2 linked regions of the Hahella chejuensis KCTC 2396 genome follow. The protein of the gene in region 1 binds, or shares a complex with, the protein of each later gene. Links are inferred from orthologs where the notes say so. Each region holds a gene or a part of one and is shown on either strand. Other genes may lie near its edges.

Region 1 (8,391 bases):
GCTGTGAAACCAGGAACACCACCAACAGCAGGTTGGCGAAGGTCCACATGATTTTGCTTAAAACGCCGGGTGACGCTTTTTGTTCGTATGAGTGGTCGATACTGATCGGCTCTGCGCGTAACCCATGGAATTGGGATGGAGGCTCCGCGTGCATGGGCGTCTCAAACTCAGGAAAGTTCTCGTATTCCGGCTCTGGCTCCGGCGCTGCATGGACTGGCGCGGGCTCTGGCTTGGGCGGCGGCGGAGGCTCGACTTTCAACGCCTCTTTGGGCGCTGCTTTTTTAACGTCTTGCTTTGCTTCCTGAACGGGAGGAGGGGGAGGCGTTTGTCCTGGCCGCTCCAGTTCGCGCAGCATCTGTTCGGCCCAGCTTTCGTCGGTGGCTCCCTCTTCTTCCGGCTCTTCCGGCGTTTCAAATTCGCGTTTGGCGCTGGAGCCGCCTCGATCAAGCTCACGGAAGCTGTCGCTCAACTCGCTTTGATCGAACATGCCGCCGGAGTAACCTTCGTCGTGCTTGTCCTCTTCCGGATTATCCTGAAACAGGAATTCATCATCATCGTCTCCCGCTGCGACCAGCGCGTCAGTCAGATCGCCAAGATCGTCGTCCGGGTCCATCGCTGTGAATGGAGTGATAATTGAAGAAGTGGCTTTTGCGGCGCTTTCTTTTACGCTGGGCTCAACTTTGGGTTTCGCCGCTGCTTTAGGGGCGGAAGCAACCGCCGCTTGTCTGGGAGGCGACGCTTTAACGGGAGTCGGGCCTACATGCGCAGGAGCGCTATCAGACATCAAATGCTCCGCTGCGTTGAATACCTTCATGCAAGCGCCGCATCTTACTTTGCCATGGGCGGCTTGCAGCTGTTTATCAGTAACCCTGAAACTTGCAGCGCAATGTGGGCAGCGAGTGAGCAAAACGCCTCCTGGAAAAAACTGCGTCAGTAGTTAAATGTAGACCAACTCTATGTTAGGGGTATCACTGCAAATGGGGCGCCGAGATTGTCGCACATTCGCAAAGTTGTTTAAAAATGAATGAATTGTTCCCTATTTGCAAGAGCAACCTTGCGCTCCATTGTCGCCTAGCGAAGGGGGGCTGTCTATCGCGGGAATGGCTAACCGGCGCCTTGAAAAGACGCCGGATTGGCGATCAATAAGGCAGGCGTCTACCGCTGATCAGGACCCAGTCCTCTTTGTACTCGGTGGGGTCCAGTTCGAAGTAATTACGATAGGCTTCCGCTACGGCTTCTTCCTGATCTTTCAGTATGCCGGACAGGGCGATAGAGCCGCCGGGCAGGGTAAGAGTCGCCAGTTTGGGCGCCAGACTGATCAATGGATTGGCCAGGATATTGGCGATAACGACTTCCGCCTGCATCTCCGGCATTTGCTCCGGAAAGTGCAGGGTCAGGCCTTCGCTGACGCTATTGCGCTCGGCGTTGTCGCGACTTGCTTCCAGAGCCTGTGGATCGATATCCGTGCCGGTGGCGTGATCCGCACCCAGCAACAAGGCTGCGATGGCTAGCACGCCGGAGCCGCAACCAAAGTCGATAACCTGCTTGCCTTGCAGCTGCTGACTATCCAGCCATGTGAGGCAAAGCGCGGTGGTGGGATGAGTGCCGGTGCCAAAAGCCAAACCGGGGTCGAGCAATAAGTTGACGCCGTTTGGATCTTCGGGCTCCCCCCAGCTTGGACAAATCCACAGTCGGGAGCCAAAACGCATGGGGTGGAAGTGGGTCATCCACTCTCTTTCCCAGTCACGATCTTCAATGACCTCGCACTCAATGTCCGCGGCCGCAATTTGATTACGCTCCAATTGCTCTCGAACCATTTCCGCGCTGGTGTCGGCGCTGAAAAGCGCAACAACCTGAGTGTTGCGCCACAGGGGAGTGGTTCCAAGGTCAGGCTCAAGGACGGGATCATCGGCAGCGTCGAGCATAGTGACGGAGAGGGCGCCGAGGCCCTCGAAAATCTGCTCCAGAGCGGCCGCCCCGGCTTCATCAGTTAAGACTTTTACTTGTAACCAGGACACCTGCGTTCCTCAAATCAAGCTTTTAACAGCTTTTCCAGATAGTGAATGGTGTACTCCATACGGCGTACGCCTGCGTCGGTCACTAACCGGCGGTGCAGAGGAATATTGGTTTTGATGCCTTCCACCAGCATTTCGTCCAGAGCATTATTCATGCGATCCAGCGCGTTGTTGCGGTTGGAGCCCCAGCAAATCACCTTGCCGATCAGTGAGTCATAATAAGGTGGAACCTTATATCCGCTATATAAATGGGAGTCAACACGCACGCCGTTGCCGCCTGGCGCGTGGTAATGCGTCACGGTCCCGGGGCTGGGTGTGAAGGTGCGCGGATCTTCCGCGTTGATGCGGCATTCAATGGCGTGACCGCGGAACTGGATGTCTTCCTGCTTGATGGAAAGAGGCATTCCAGAGGCGATGCGCAACTGTTCTTTCACAATATCGACGCCAGTGATCATCTCTGACACGGGATGCTCGACCTGAACGCGGGTGTTCATCTCAATGAAGTAGAAACGTCCGTCCTGGTACAGGAACTCAAAAGTTCCAGCGCCACGGTAGCCGATATCCAGACAGGCCTGCACACAGGAGTTCAGTGTGGCGGCGCGGGCTTCGGGGTCGACATCCGGAGCGGGGGCTTCTTCCAGAACTTTCTGGTGGCGGCGCTGCAGGGAGCAATCGCGGTCGCCCAGGTGGATAACATTGCCTTGTCCGTCGGCCAGCACCTGTACTTCGATGTGGCGGGGACGATCGAGGAATTTCTCCAGATAAACCGTGGGGTCGCCAAAGGCGGCTTTGGCTTCGCTTTGCGTCAACTGGATGGCGTTAAGCAGCGCAGCTTCGCTGTTGACCACTTGCATGCCGCGTCCGCCGCCGCCGGAAGCGGCCTTGATGATGACCGGATAGCCGATTTTACGAGCGACTTCCAGCGTACGTTCTTTATCTTCAGTGATGGGTCCATCGGAGCCCGGCACCGTCGGCACGCCCGCTTTGCGCATGGCTTGTATCGCGGAGACCTTGTTGCCCATCAGGCGAATGGTGTCCGGCTTGGGGCCGATAAAGACGAAGCCGCTTTTCTCCACCTGCTCGGCGAAATCGGCGTTTTCCGCCAGAAAGCCGTAGCCTGGATGAATGCCGACGCTGTCGGTCACTTCCGCCGCGCTGATAATGGCGGGAATATTCAGGTAGCTGTCCGTGGGGCTGTTCGGGCCGATACAGACGGATTCGTCCGCCAGCCGCACGTGCATCAGGTCGCGGTCCACGCTTGAGTGCACCGCTACGGTGTTAATGCCCAACTCTTTGCAGGCGCGCAGGATGCGTAACGCAATTTCGCCTCGATTGGCGATAAGCACTTTTTCCAACATGGTAGGAGTACCCTAAAAAAACAATGCCGTCCGGCTTGCGCCGGAATGATCAGGATGTCCCGCTGAACGGGAAGAGCCCGGGTGGGGCTCTTAGACAATCGAGAACAGCGGCTGGTCGAACTCCACCGGTTGTCCGTTTTCCACCAGAATGGCTTCAACTGTGCCGGACTTGTCCGCTTCAATCTGGTTCATCATCTTCATCGCCTCGACGATACACAGTACGTCGCCTGCTTTGACGGTCTGGCCAACTTCTGCAAACACTGGCGCGGAGGGCGATGGCGCACGGTAGAAGGTGCCAACCATGGGCGATTTGACCAGATGCCCGTTATATTGTGGTCCGGCGTCTGCTTCCACCGCAGGAGCGGACGCCGCCACGGGGGCCGCCGCAGGGCGCGTTTCTATTGCCGCAGAAGTGACGTATACCGGCTCGGCGCCAGCCAGACGGCGGCTGATGCGTACGGAATCATCGCCTTCTTTAATTTCGATTTCGGCGATGTCTGACTCTTCAATCAGTTCAATAAGTTTTTTTACTTTTCTGATATCCATCATAGGCTCTCGTAATTTATTTTCCGGTAATCTTTGAAAAGGCGGCCTGTAAAGCGAGTTCGTAACTCTGGCTGCCGAATCCGCATATCACACCAACGGCGACATCGGAGAAATAAGAGTGGTGGCGGAACGCCTCACGGGCATGCACATTGGACAAGTGCGTCTCAATAAAAGGAATGCCGACTCCGAGAAGGGCGTCGCGTAGCGCCACGCTGGTATGGGTAAAGGCCGCCGGATTGATAATGATGAAGTCCACGCCTTCTTTTTTGGCTTCATGGATGCGATCAATCAATTCGTATTCCGCATTGCTTTGTAGCGTCAGCAGATGGTGGCCTGCCTGCCTGGCGGTTTCCGTCAGGCGGAAATTAATATCGTCCAAAGTTTCTGCGCCATAAATTTCCGGTTCGCGCGTTCCCAATAAGTTCAAATTAGGGCCGTGCAACACTAGAATGCTTGCCATGGCGTCTTGTCCTTATATGTCGGATATTTAAGGTGTAATAAAAGCAAGATTTCGGAAGTTTGACTCTTTTGTCTACTATATTCAAGCAGATTGCCGCACTTTGCGGTCATACTTTGGTAGTAGCGCTGTGCGGGAGAGAGTTGACGCGTTTTTCCCAGTAAAAACAGGGCGTTCGCATACTTGGCGGGAACTTTTTACGTCGCCGCCATGATGGCGGCGACAATGGCAATTTAACCCAATCCCGTGAACTATTCTTGATACTTCGGTTTAAAACACAATAAGCGCATTGTTGTACGCGGTTTCCACGATGGCTGAAAACCTGCGAATTCAGAGCCTTTGAGCTTACCTGAATACCTTCACGCAATTACGGCCGGCATGTTTGGCTTCATAAAGCGCCTTGTCCGCCTTTTGCGCCAGCACCTGCTGGGTGTTGCCAGCCTGATAAGCGGCGATACCGCAGCTGAACGTGACTTTGAACGTGTCGCTCTCGGTGGGGTGCATCAGTTCTCCGAAACGTTCGCGAATGTCGTTCATCATATTCTTAGCGTCGCACTCATCTGTATTGGGAAGCACGACGGCGAACTCTTCTCCGCCGTAGCGGCCGATATGGTCGGTCTTGCGCAGCCGCTGTTTGAGGAACAGCGACATACTCTTCAACACTCTGTCGCCAACGGGGTGGCCATGGGTGTCGTTGATGCGCTTGAAGTAGTCGATGTCCATCATGGCGAAGCAGAGCGGCTCGCCGGTCTGATTGGCCTTGTTGATCTCCATGCTGAGCAGATTCAACGTATGAGTATGGTTGTAGAGTCCGGTCAGGCTGTCGCGGATCATCATGGCGTGCAATGTGCGCGCACGCCGCCCACGGTTGTGAATAGTGGCGATCAGGTGGCGGGGATTGATCGGCTTCACCAGGAAGTCGTCGCCGCCGAGGCTCATTGCGTGCAACTGTTTGTTGATGTCGTCCTCGGCGGACAGATAGATAATGGGGACGCTGACGAACTTGTCCTGCTGGCGGATCACTTTGGCCAGCTCGGTGCCGGTGCAGCCCGGCATATACATGTCCATGATGATAATTTCGGGGGAGAATTCATCCAGTGCAATCAGAACCTGCATCGGGTCGGTAATGATCTTGGAGGTCATGCCCGCCTTGCGCAGGGTGCTCTCCATAAATGCGGCCTGCGCCCGGGAGTCGTCCACCACCATGATGCGATAGGGCTCGTGGGCGCCGGAACGTGTGTAAGTCTCCACTTTCTCGATAAGCTGCGCTGCGTCCAGGGTGCGCTCAACGAACTCCTCTCCGCCGCAGCGAGCGGCTTCCAGGCGGGTCTGAATATCGCCTTCACGAGGGCAGATGAACATGACGGGGATAGGCGTCTCATGGTTGGCCTGAATGCGCTTGATCAACTCGACGCCCGCATTTTTATCGCCGCCAAAATCCACGTCGACAATCATGGTTTCAGGCTTGTTCTTCTGAGTCGCAGCCAGCAGTGTGTCATGAGACGAATACAATTCGCCGCGGAAGCCAAAAAACTGCATTTGCTGGGCGATGCGCTGCGCCAGATCTTTTTGATTCAAGGCCAAATAGATTGGAGAGCGTAGATAAGTCCGGTTGGCGCTGCTGTCGGTGCGATCGGTTTTACGCTGGGTGACGGTCGCCAACTGCATGACCTGCTGCTCCACCGCGAGGATATCCGCGGTGGTGACGGGTGTTTTGCGCAGGCTGATGCTTTTGAGGCTGGTGTTGATCGACTGTGCGATGCACAGATGATCCGTCATATCGAAACGGGCTGCGTAACGGCCCAATTTATCGGTTGCAAGCTGGAAATCGGAAAACCATTGTTTGTCCTGCCAGTTCCTTTGCTTCAACTGTTGCCATGCTTCCAGGACAATGCGCGCCTGCGTCGTTACACGGCCGGCGAAGTGCTGCTTGAGTTTGTCCCGTTGACTTTCTATGGTCATAGAGAGGGTAAATCCGCTTCCATTAGTGGTTGCAACCAGTTTGTCTTTCTTCTATGCGCCTGATTTACAAGTACAAAATTCAAGCCAGGACGTATTGATATAAGTTTCAGTATAGTTTGGCAATTTTATTTAAATATAGTCGTAAACTGTATGTGTATGTAAATTCTTGTGCATTTGTGTAGTAGAGCAAACCTTTAAGCGTTAACTGCGGGTGGTTTGAGCGGGAAGCGCTGAATCTGTGATCAACTCCGACGGAGTCGCCATGACTGATAATAAAGCATTGCGTGACAAACGATCGATCAAAGTGCTGATGCTGGGCCTGATCTCCACGATGTTGTTGATTTTGTTAGGGGGCGTATTCGGCCTTAATTTGTGGCAGAAGAAGGTGTACCTGCAGGATCAGCTACAGTCTCACGCCAGAGACTCCGCCACATCGTTAGGCTTATCCGTTTCTCATGTGGCGGACCCACAGGACTGGGTGGTTGCGTCTTCCATGGTGGACGCCATCTTTGACTCGGGCGCTTATCAAGGTATTCGCATTCTGGACCAGGAAGGACGCTCGGTGGTGGCGAGAACAAGCTCCAAGGATCTGGAAGGCGTGCCTAAGTGGTTTGTGCGCTGGCTTGATCTGCAGGCTCCGGTGGGAGAGGCCGAAATTATCGCTGGGTGGCGTCCGGTCGGTCGTTTGATGGTGCAAAGCGATACCGGCATCGCCTATCGAGAACTCTGGTCGACGCTGCGTAATCAATTAGCCTGGTTTGCGGTCGTCACTGCATTTGCGTTTGCGGCTTTCCATTTGCTGTTGAGCAGTTTGTTGCGGCCTTTACTGCGTCTGGAGCAAGCGGCGCATCGGATTGAAGACAAGCACTTTGATGTCTCCCTGCCTATTCCTGGCACCCGTGAACTGGCGAAAGTCACGCTGGCTGTCAACAGCATGGCGGACCATTTGCGGCGCTCATTCGAAGAGCAGGTGGCGACCATTGAGTCGCTACGCAAACTGGCGCTGCTGGATTCGGTCACGGGCGTGCTGAACCGGCAGTCGTTTGATAATCGCTTGCAGGCGGCTTTGGCGGGAGACGATGGGGACAGCGTCGGCGCGTTGCTGTTGGCGCAACTGTCAGGCCTGTCTGAGTACAACGATCAGTTTGGAAGAGAGCAGGGGGATGCGCTGCTCAAGCAAATGGCGGAAGTTATCCATGACGAGTGCCTGTCGCATATCGGTAGTTATGTGGGCCGTCGCGGCGGCGGTTGCTTCACCGTTTTCCTCAGCGGCTTGACGGACAGTCGTGCGGAAGCTGTGGCGGAGCGTTTGCTTGAGAGGCTGACATCGCTGCCGTTAATCAAGAACTGGGGCGGCTCCAACCGTCTGCATATAGGGGTGGTCAATACAGAGGGACGAACTCCCTTGGCGCAGGTGCTGTCGGTGGCGGATTTCGCGATGCGGGTGGCGCAAAAATCGTGCACAAACGCATGGCGCAAAGGGCGCAGCAGCGGGCGTGAGGGTGGACAGAAGCCGCTTACGGCGACGGAGTGGCAATCCTTGCTGCTGTCGACGCTGGCGGACAAAGGGTTTTATTTGCACTTTCAGCCCGTCTTAAGCGACGACTCTCGTAACTTCCTGTTCCATCAGGCGCTGGTGCGCATGAATATGAACGGAAGAGTACTGGCGGCGGCGGAGTTTCTCCCGATGGCGGATCGCTTTAACCTGGCGCTGAAAGTCGATGCGCAAGTGCTGGAGGATGCGTTGACAAGGTTGGCGGAGCATCATGAGGATGCTGCGTTCTGCGTCAGCCTGGCGGTATCCAGCTTGCAGTCGGCTGAGTTCGCTGATTCAGTAAGCGTGATACTGCGCCGTTTTTCCGCGCAATGTCCGCGCTTGCTGCTGGAGGTTTCCGAACACGCTTTACAGGCGGCATGGGCGGGGTTTGATCGCTTGTTACAGTTGCGTAATGAACTGGCTTTCCGTATCGTCATCAGCCGATTCGGCTCCACTGGTATGCCTTTTGGATACCTGAAAAGTTGTCCGGTGGACATGATCAAAATCGACCCGGGT
Region 2 (8,557 bases), 3.6 Mb from region 1 along the record:
AGCGAAATTTTGACGAATCTGGCCTCCCGGGAAGCGTTCCAACGCGCCAACCTGGACCGGGTGTATTTCCTTTCGGATTTGCGCTTCAAAGTTTTATTTAAAGACGGCAAGGCTTTTGTTCGAGTCACCAGCTCCAAGCCGGTGCGCGAGCCTTATCTCAACTTCCTGATGGAAGTGACCTGGCCCAGCGGAAGACTGTTGCGTGAGTACGCGCTGCTGATCGATCCGCCTACGTTTAGCAGCGAGAGTGTGAAGCCTGCGCAGGTTGCGCCGGCCCGAACCACCACCGCCAGTGCGCCTGCTACGACAACGCGTCCTTCCACTTCAACGACCACTACCCGAACAACCGCTCCTTCCTCTTCGTCCACCTATGATGCGCCTTCTACTGCCGGCTCTTATGGACCGACAGGCGGTGATGACACTTTGTGGGAGATAGCGCTGAAAACCCGTCCGGACAGTAGCGTGTCTCCGCAGCAGATGATGTTGGCGATTCAAGACTTGAATCCGGACGCTTTCTTCGACAGTAATATCAACAAGCTTAAATCCGGTCAGGTATTGCGTATTCCTGACATCGAGCAAATCCAGCAGCGCAGCAATCGCGACGCAGTGCGTCAGGTCAGCCTGCAAAACCGTGAGTTTGCGGAAGGACGCGCGCCTTCCACCCGTCAGGTGGATGCGTCAGGAACCGGTCGCAGCCAGACTGGCTCCGCAGCGTCGCAAACCGACGAAGACAAGTTGAGAATTATTGTCGCCAAAACCGGCGAGAATGCTTCCACAACGCCTGAGCAGGCGGGTGAATCCAGCGGCTCACGCGGCGGCACGTCGAAAACCGCAGAAGAGTTGAGCCTGGCTCAAGAGAAGCTGGATCAGGTTTCTCGTGAGAATGAGGATCTGAAGAGCCGGATGGAAGATCTGCAGAGTCAGTTAGAGACAATGCAGCGCTTGGTGTCGCTGAAAGATGATCAGTTGGCGGCCTTGCAATCGAAAGTGGGCGAAACCGGCGGCGATACCACTGCGCCGACGCTCCCTGAAGAGCCTGTCATGCCAGGAGACGAAGGCATGATCCCCGGGGAAGAGCCCATGACGCCAGGCGAGCCTTCACTGGGCTTGGGCGATGAGCCGTCCACGATGGGTGAGGGGACGCCAATGTCCCCTGGAATGGATACCCCGGAAGATCAGACCGGCATGACTGCGCCGGACACGCCTGAGCCTGTTGCGCCAGTCACGCCGACTGAGCCTGAGCAGCCCCCTGTAGTGGTTGACAAAAAACCGCCGGTAACGCCAGCGGTCACCGAACCGACTCCGCAGCCCGAGCCGGAAAGCTGGATCGACATCATCAAGAACAACGTGATTTACCAGGCCGCTATTGGCGGCGGCGCAGTATTGTTGCTGTTGATCCTGTGGCTGTTGGCCCGTCGCGGCGGCAAAAAAGAAGCGGCGGCGGATGATGAGGCTCTGGATATCGCAGACCACGATAATCTGGCGCTGGACCTGGATATCGAAGCGGAAGACGGCGAAGGCGAAACCAAAGTCGGCGGCGATGATCCTATCGCGGAAGCAGATGTTTACATCGCGTATCAGCGTTTCGACCAGGCGGTGCAAGTGCTTGACTCCGCACTGGAAGAAAATCCCAACAATCAGGAATACCGGCTGAAACTGTTGGAAGTGTTGGGCGAAGCCAAAGAAGGCGCGCGCTTCAATGAGACCTATAACCATCTGCGCGAGGCTGGCAATGCTGGCGTCGTGAACCGCGCGGATGAAATCAAATCCCGTTTCGCGGATCTGGATGACGAGCCAGGTTTGTCTCTGGACGATCTGGAGAGCCAGCTGCTGGGCGGAGACGACTTTGCGTCTTCAACCGCTGACGAAGAGGAGTTGGATCTTGACCTCGACGCGAATTTGGACGCCACTGTGCCCAATCGGCCTTCTGCGCTGAGCGAGCCTGAAGAACTGGAGTCAGTTGAAGAGGCCGAAGATAATCTGGATATCGACTTTGATCTGAGTGAAATCGATCTGGGCGAAACCGACAAGGAAGAGGTGGATGAAGCAAAATCCTCTTCCGGTTATGACAAAGGCATTGATTATGTATCCAGCAAGCCGGCTGCGGAGGAGACCTTAGAGGATTCTTTCGAGACAGCGGATGATTCTCTCGAATCCCTGGAGGAAGAAGGGTTTGAGCTGGCGGACGTCGAGGAGCTGGAGTCAGATTTTGAACTGGATACAGTGGGCCTGGATGACGACCTGGAGGCGCTGGATCTGGAGAGCGACCTCAGCGATGAGTTGCTGGATATGGACGCGCCCGCTGAAAGCGACGAGCTGGACGAAAGCCTTGATCTGGATATGACTTTGGAAGAGGAAGAGCCATCTCTGGACTTGGATGACAGCGACTTGGATTTGTCTCTCGACGAACAGCCGGCGCAAAGCAAAGATTTCGCAGGCGCTGAGTTATCCAACGATGTGGCGGAAGAATTCGTGCAGCAGGTCGATAATCTGGAAGATGAGCTGCCAGACTTGAGCGCCTCCTTTGAGGAAGAGCCGAAGGCGGATGTCGCCGCAGAGCTGGATTCGGATCTGGACTTCAATCTGGATGATGATTTTGGCGACAAGACCATTGTGCAGCCGCAAGAGCCTGCGCCAAGCGTAGTGGCCGAATCGAAGCCAGCAGTCAAAGAAGGCATGCAGGATGAATTCGTGGAGGAATTGGAAGAGGATTTCAACTTCCTGTCCGACACTGACGAAGCCGCCACCAAGCTGGATCTGGCCAGAGCCTATATCGACATGGGCGACCGTGAAGGGGCTCGCGACATCCTGGAGGAGGTTGTCGAAGAAGGCAACAATGATCAGAAGCAGGAAGCCGCTTCCTTGCTGAAGAGACTTGCATAATTCCGCTACTTTTCAATAATGCTGCCCTCAAGTATTGAGGGCGGCTTATGAATCCAACCAGTTCGAACCAGTCATTGTATCCACTTTCCAACGATCTCCTGCCGGATACCGGGCGCGTTGCGCTGGTGTTGGGCTATGACGGCTCCCGTTATCACGGCTGGCAGGCGCAAAACTCTGGCGTGCCCTCCGTGCAGGCGGAAGTAGAGTCTGCTTTAGCAAAAGTCGCGGACCATCCTGTTAGCGTAGTATGCGCCGGGCGCACCGATGCAGGCGTTCATGCGGTGAATCAAGTGGTTCACTTCGAGACGAAGGCGTTGCGCAGCCCGTATTCCTGGGCGATGGGCGTTAACCACTTCCTGCCGGCGGATGTGTCTGTGAGCTGGGCGGGCGCGGTACCTGAAGACTTTCATGCCCGTTATACCGCCACGTCCCGTAGCTACCGCTACGTCATTTATAACCATCCGATTCGACCCGCATGGCTCAATAACAGCGTCACCTGGAACTACCGTCCTCTCGATGTGGAAAGTATGTCCGCCGCTGGCGCGCATCTGATCGGAGAGAATGACTTCAGCGCCTTTCGCGGCTCCGACTGCCAATCTAAGTCGCCTTTTCGCAATCTAACCCGTCTTGAAGTGAGCAGGTTTGGCGACATGGTTGTGATAGAGGTGGAGGCGAACGCGTTTCTACATCACATGGTGCGCAACATTTCAGGCACCTTGATGGCGGTGGGAACGGGCAAGAAGCCGTCGGACTGGGTGGCGGACGTTCTCGCTTCCAAAAAGCGCTCAAAAGCCGGGGTGACGGCGCCGCCCTTTGGGTTGTACCTGACTTCGGTTACCTATCCGGAAACGTTTGCGATACCATCGTTGCGGAAAGGGCCGTTTTTTCTCGGCGCCTGATTTCCTCGATTTCCCGAAGCCGCTTTAACTCGCTATAATCCCAAGCCTGTTTGTTTATGCGCCGCCGAATCGCTGATACGAAACTTTTCCGGAAAAACGAAAAACAGCATAAAAAGGAAGAGATAAAATGACTGCCCGCAACAAGCGCGTCCGCTGCAAAATCTGCGGCATCCTTGAGCTGGAGCATGCGCTGGCGGTGTCCGACGCCGGCGGCGACGCCATTGGATTTGTTTTTTATCCGCCCAGTCCCCGATACATTGATCCCGCCGCAGCCAGCCGCATTATCGCCAAGCTGCCTCCCTTCATTACTACTGTTGGCCTCTTCGTCAATCATAGTGCGGAGCAGGTGAGGGAGATTTTGAATGTCGTCCCTCTTGATGTGTTGCAGTTTCATGGCAACGAAGACAACGATTTTTGTCGCAGCTTTTCCCGTCCTTTCTACAAAGCCATTGGCGTGGGCGATGAGACGGATGTGGTTGCGGAGGCGGCCAAGTATCCAGATGCGGCGGCCTTACTGTTTGATACCCATGACCCGCAGTTACGCGGCGGGACCGGAAGAGTGTTCGACTGGTCTCGCATTCGTCATGAGCTGGGCAAGCCGGTGATTCTCGCCGGCGGCCTCAATCCGACCAATGTGGCGGAAGCTATTCGCACCGTCAGGCCCTACGCCGTCGATGTCAGCGGCGGCGTTGAAGCAAGCAAGGGCGTGAAGAGCATTGAATTAATCCAGGAATTTATAGGTGAGGTATATCGTGAGTACGAGGTTTGATGCTGAAACGCTGGCCAATATTCCGGACCATCGCGGCCACTTTGGTCATTACGGCGGCCGATTCGTATCCGAGACGCTCATGTCTTCGCTGTTGGAGCTGGAACGGCATTACGAAAAACTGCGTATCGACCCCAAGTTTCAGGAAGAGTTCGACGCGGATCTGGCTGATTACGTAGGCCGACCTTCTCCTTTGTATTTTGCGGAGCGTCTGACCAAACAGGTTGGCGGCGCTAAAATTTATCTGAAGCGGGAAGACCTCAACCATACCGGCGCCCATAAGGTAAACAACACCATTGGTCAGGCGTTGCTGGCGAAATACCTCGGTAAGCCGCGCATCATCGCCGAAACCGGCGCAGGCCAGCATGGCGTCGCCACGGCGACCGTCGCAGCGAGACTGGGATTGAAGTGCGTGGTCTATATGGGGGAAGAGGATGTGCATAGGCAGTCTTTGAATGTCTACCGCATGAAGCTTTTAGGCGCTGAAGTGCGCCCCGTCACCAGCGGCACGAAGACCCTCAAGGATGCGATGAACGAAGCCCTGCGGGATTGGGTCACCTACGTCGACGACACTTTCTACATCATTGGTACGGTGGCGGGTCCGCACCCTTATCCTAAGCTGGTGCGGGAGTTCCAGTCCATTATTGGCCGCGAAGCGCGCCTGCAGTGCATGGAGAAAGAGGGGCGGCTTCCAGATGCACTGGTGGCCTGCGTGGGCGGTGGCTCTAACGCTATCGGCTTGTTTTATCCTTTCATCGCGGATGAGCAGATCAAAATGTACGGCGTTGAAGCCGGCGGGCTTGGCCTGGAGACCGGTCAGCACGCCGCGCCGCTTTGCGCGGGGCGTCCCGGCGTATTACATGGCAACCGTACTTATCTGATGGAAGATGAAAACGGCCAGATTTCCGCGACGCATTCTATTTCCGCGGGACTCGACTACCCGGGCGTCGGTCCTGAGCATGCCTGGCTCAAAGACATCAAGCGCGCGGATTATGTTGCGGCAACTGACGAAGAGGCGCTGCGCGCTTTTCATACCCTGACTCGGGTGGAGGGCATTATGCCTGCGCTGGAATCCAGTCATGCGGTGGCTTACGCCATGAAGCTCGCCAAGACCATGGATAAAGACCAGATCATTATCGTCAACTTGTCCGGGCGCGGCGATAAAGACATCCATACTGTGGCCAAGCTTGACGGAATTGAAATTTAAAAAGGGTATGACATGAGCCGAATTAAGCAATGCCTGGAGACATTAAAGGCGAACAACAAAACCGCGCTGATTCCCTATGTGACCGCAGGCGATCCTGCGCCGCAGCATACTGTCGCTATCATGCACGCCTTGGTTGAGTCGGGCGCTGACATCATCGAATTAGGCGTGCCGTTTTCCGACCCCATGGCGGACGGCCCCGTGATTCAGCTGGCCTGTGAGCGCGCCCTGGAGCACGGGACCTCCCTGAGAATGGTGTTGGGCATGGTGGAGGAGTTCCGCAAGACCAACACTGAGACGCCTGTCGTACTGATGGGTTATTTGAATCCGGTGGAAGCCATGGGCGTGCATCCGTTTACCGACGCAGCCAAGGCGGCGGGCGTGGATGGCGTATTGCTCGTGGACTTGCCGCCGGAAGAAGCGGACATGGCGGCGCCGCACCTGAAAAGGGCGGGGTTGGATGTTATCTTTCTGATCGCTCCAACCACTACAGAGGACCGTATCGCCGCCGCTGCGAAATTCGGCAGCGGATATTTATATTATGTGTCGTTGAAAGGAGTGACTGGCTCTAATGCTCTGGACATTGACGATGTGGAGAAGCATGTCAACGCCATCAAGGCTCTGACCGACATGCCTGTCGGCGTGGGCTTCGGCATCAAAGACGCGGCCACGGCGAAAGCAGTGTCGGCAGTATCCGATGGTGTAATTGTCGGTAGCGCACTTGTGAATACAATAGCGACTAATGCTGAAAATCCTGAGCAAATGCGCGCCAAGGTAAAAGAGCTGCTTAGCTCCATGCGCGCCGCTATGGACGAATAAACAAGTGAGTAGGGTTTAATATGAGTAACTGGTTAGAAAAAATTATTCCGGGAATGGGGGGAGCTCAGTCGAAGCACAAGAGTAACGTTCCCGAAGGCTTGTGGAAAAAGTGCCCTAAGTGCAGCGCCGTACTCTATCGCCCTGAATTGGAGAAAAACCTGGATGTGTGCCCGAAATGCCAGCATCACATGCGCATATCCGCACGCAGGCGTATCGACATTTTCCTGGACGGCGCCGACAGGATGGAAATCGCCCCTGAGCTGGAGCCGGCGGATCGTCTGAAATTCAAAGACACCAAACGCTATAAAGATCGCCTGGTCAGCAACCAGAAAGCGACGGGTGAGAAAGACGCTCTGGTGGCCTTTAAGGGAACTGTCGCCGGCGTGCCGGTTGTGGCGGTGGCGTTTGAGTTCAACTTCCTGGGCGGCTCCATGGGCGCTGTGGTAGGCGAGAAATTCGTTCGCGCAGTGAATGTCTGTCTGGAAGAAAACCGCGCCCTGATCTGCTTCTCCGCCAGTGGCGGCGCGCGTATGCAAGAGGCGCTGATCTCTCTGATGCAGATGGCGAAAACCGCAGCGGCGCTGGAAGTGATGAAGCAGCGCGGTCTGCCGTACATCTCGGTGATGACCGACCCCGTGTTCGGCGGCGTATCCGCCAGTCTCGCCATGCTGGGCGATCTGAATGTGGCCGAGCCCAATGCGCTGATTGGCTTCGCGGGTCCTCGCGTTATTGAGCAGACCGTGCGTGAAAAGTTGCCTGAAGGCTTCCAGCGCAGTGAATTCCTGCTGGAGCATGGCGCGCTGGATATGATTCTTTCCCGTAATCAATTGCGCCGCAGACTATCGATGCTCATCTCCAAGATGATGAAGCTGCCAGAGCCTGAATTTGAAAACGAAGAAGAACTTGAAGAAGAGGAAATGGAAAGGCCCGAGCCGCCAGATAACGTAGAATAATCGGCCTCAAGCCTGATATCGGATCTCTAAGCGTAGATAAGGAATATGGAACCTCGAAGACTGTCTGACTGGCTTGACTATGTTTCGCAACTGCATAGTCAAGTTATCGAAATGGGGCTGGACCGCGTCAATGACGTATTCCGCCGACTTTGTCGCAACGCCAGGCTGGCGAAAACCGTCGTAACTATTGCGGGAACCAACGGCAAGGGGTCTACGTTGGCGGCGGTAGAGGCGCTTGCGCTCGCTGCTGGTAAAACTGTCGGCGCTTACACCTCGCCCCATATTCTACGTTTTAACGAGCGCGTGCGCATTAATGGCGTTGATGTCAGCGATGAGGCGCTTGAGGCGGCGTTCGCCGCCGTCGAATCGGCCCGCGGTCAAACGGCGCTGACCTATTTCGAGTTCACCACTCTGGTGGGCTTCTATTTATTCCAGCAAGCCAGGCTGGATTTGGTTCTGCTGGAAGTCGGCCTGGGCGGACGCCTGGATGCGGTTAACATTGTTGATCCGGATTTGGCGGTGATCACCAGCGTGGATCTGGATCATCAGGAATGGCTGGGTGAGTCCCGTGAAGACATCGGTCGTGAAAAGGCCGGTATTCTGAGGCCGGGCATCCCTCTGATCATTGCCGAAGAGGCTCCGCCTACCAGTGTGGTGGACGTGGCTGGGAAACTGGGCTGCGCAACCTTCATCTGGCGTCAGGACTTTACTCTCGAGCGCACTGGCGACGCGTCGCAAGCCTTGCAATGGCGTGGTCGCCGCAAGCATGCGGACATTGTTGTTGACGGCCTGAGTGATAATGGCCTGCCTATGGCCAATATGGCGGCGGCGATGCAGGTCGCCATGCTGCTCGACTTTCCACTGTCTGAATCCCAGGTCGCCGCTGTAATCGCCGGCGTCAAAGTTCCGGGACGGTTCCAGTTGCTGCGCCGTGACCCAGAGGTATACGCCGATGTGGGGCATAACCCTCACGCCGCGCGCTATCTCAAGCAATGGCTGGGTGGATTGCCAGTTAAGAAGCCGCAAATCGCGG

Evidence for each region.
Region 2: the proteins of accB (region 1) and accD are in contact, whole or in part, in a solved structure (PDB 8UXZ), measured with the Escherichia coli proteins. The link is inferred for Hahella chejuensis KCTC 2396 from one-to-one orthologs.

What each region holds. Positions count from the first base shown.
Region 1 is NC_007645.1:6,137,932-6,146,322, reverse strand. What follows is about bases 2,192-4,891. They hold accB (acetyl-CoA carboxylase biotin carboxyl carrier protein), read right to left. Parts: upstream 3,920-4,891; coding sequence 3,464-3,919; downstream 2,192-3,463. Other genes in these bases: HCH_RS27005 (GGDEF domain-containing response regulator), read right to left, coding at 4,722-4,891; aroQ (type II 3-dehydroquinate dehydratase), read right to left, coding at 3,936-4,379; accC (acetyl-CoA carboxylase biotin carboxylase subunit), read right to left, coding at 2,192-3,373. Also shown: HCH_RS27030 (DUF3426 domain-containing protein), read right to left, coding at 1-784; prmA (50S ribosomal protein L11 methyltransferase), read right to left, coding at 1,140-2,018; more of accC, read right to left, coding at 2,033-2,191; more of HCH_RS27005, read right to left, coding at 4,892-6,338; HCH_RS27000 (EAL domain-containing protein), read left to right, coding at 6,601-8,391. UniProt on the Escherichia coli protein: This protein is a component of the acetyl coenzyme A carboxylase complex; first, biotin carboxylase catalyzes the carboxylation of the carrier protein and then the transcarboxylase transfers the carboxyl group to form malonyl-CoA.
Region 2 is NC_007645.1:2,485,877-2,494,433, forward strand. Bases 5,692-8,557 are described here. They hold accD (acetyl-CoA carboxylase, carboxyltransferase subunit beta), read left to right. Parts: upstream 5,692-6,591; coding sequence 6,592-7,524; downstream 7,525-8,557. Other genes in these bases: trpB (tryptophan synthase subunit beta), read left to right, coding at 5,692-5,755; trpA (tryptophan synthase subunit alpha), read left to right, coding at 5,768-6,571; folC (bifunctional tetrahydrofolate synthase/dihydrofolate synthase), read left to right, coding at 7,570-8,557. Outside these bases: HCH_RS11030 (FimV/HubP family polar landmark protein), read left to right, coding at 1-2,883; tRNA pseudouridine(38-40) synthase TruA, read left to right, coding at 2,931-3,782; HCH_RS11040 (phosphoribosylanthranilate isomerase), read left to right, coding at 3,910-4,551; more of trpB, read left to right, coding at 4,535-5,691.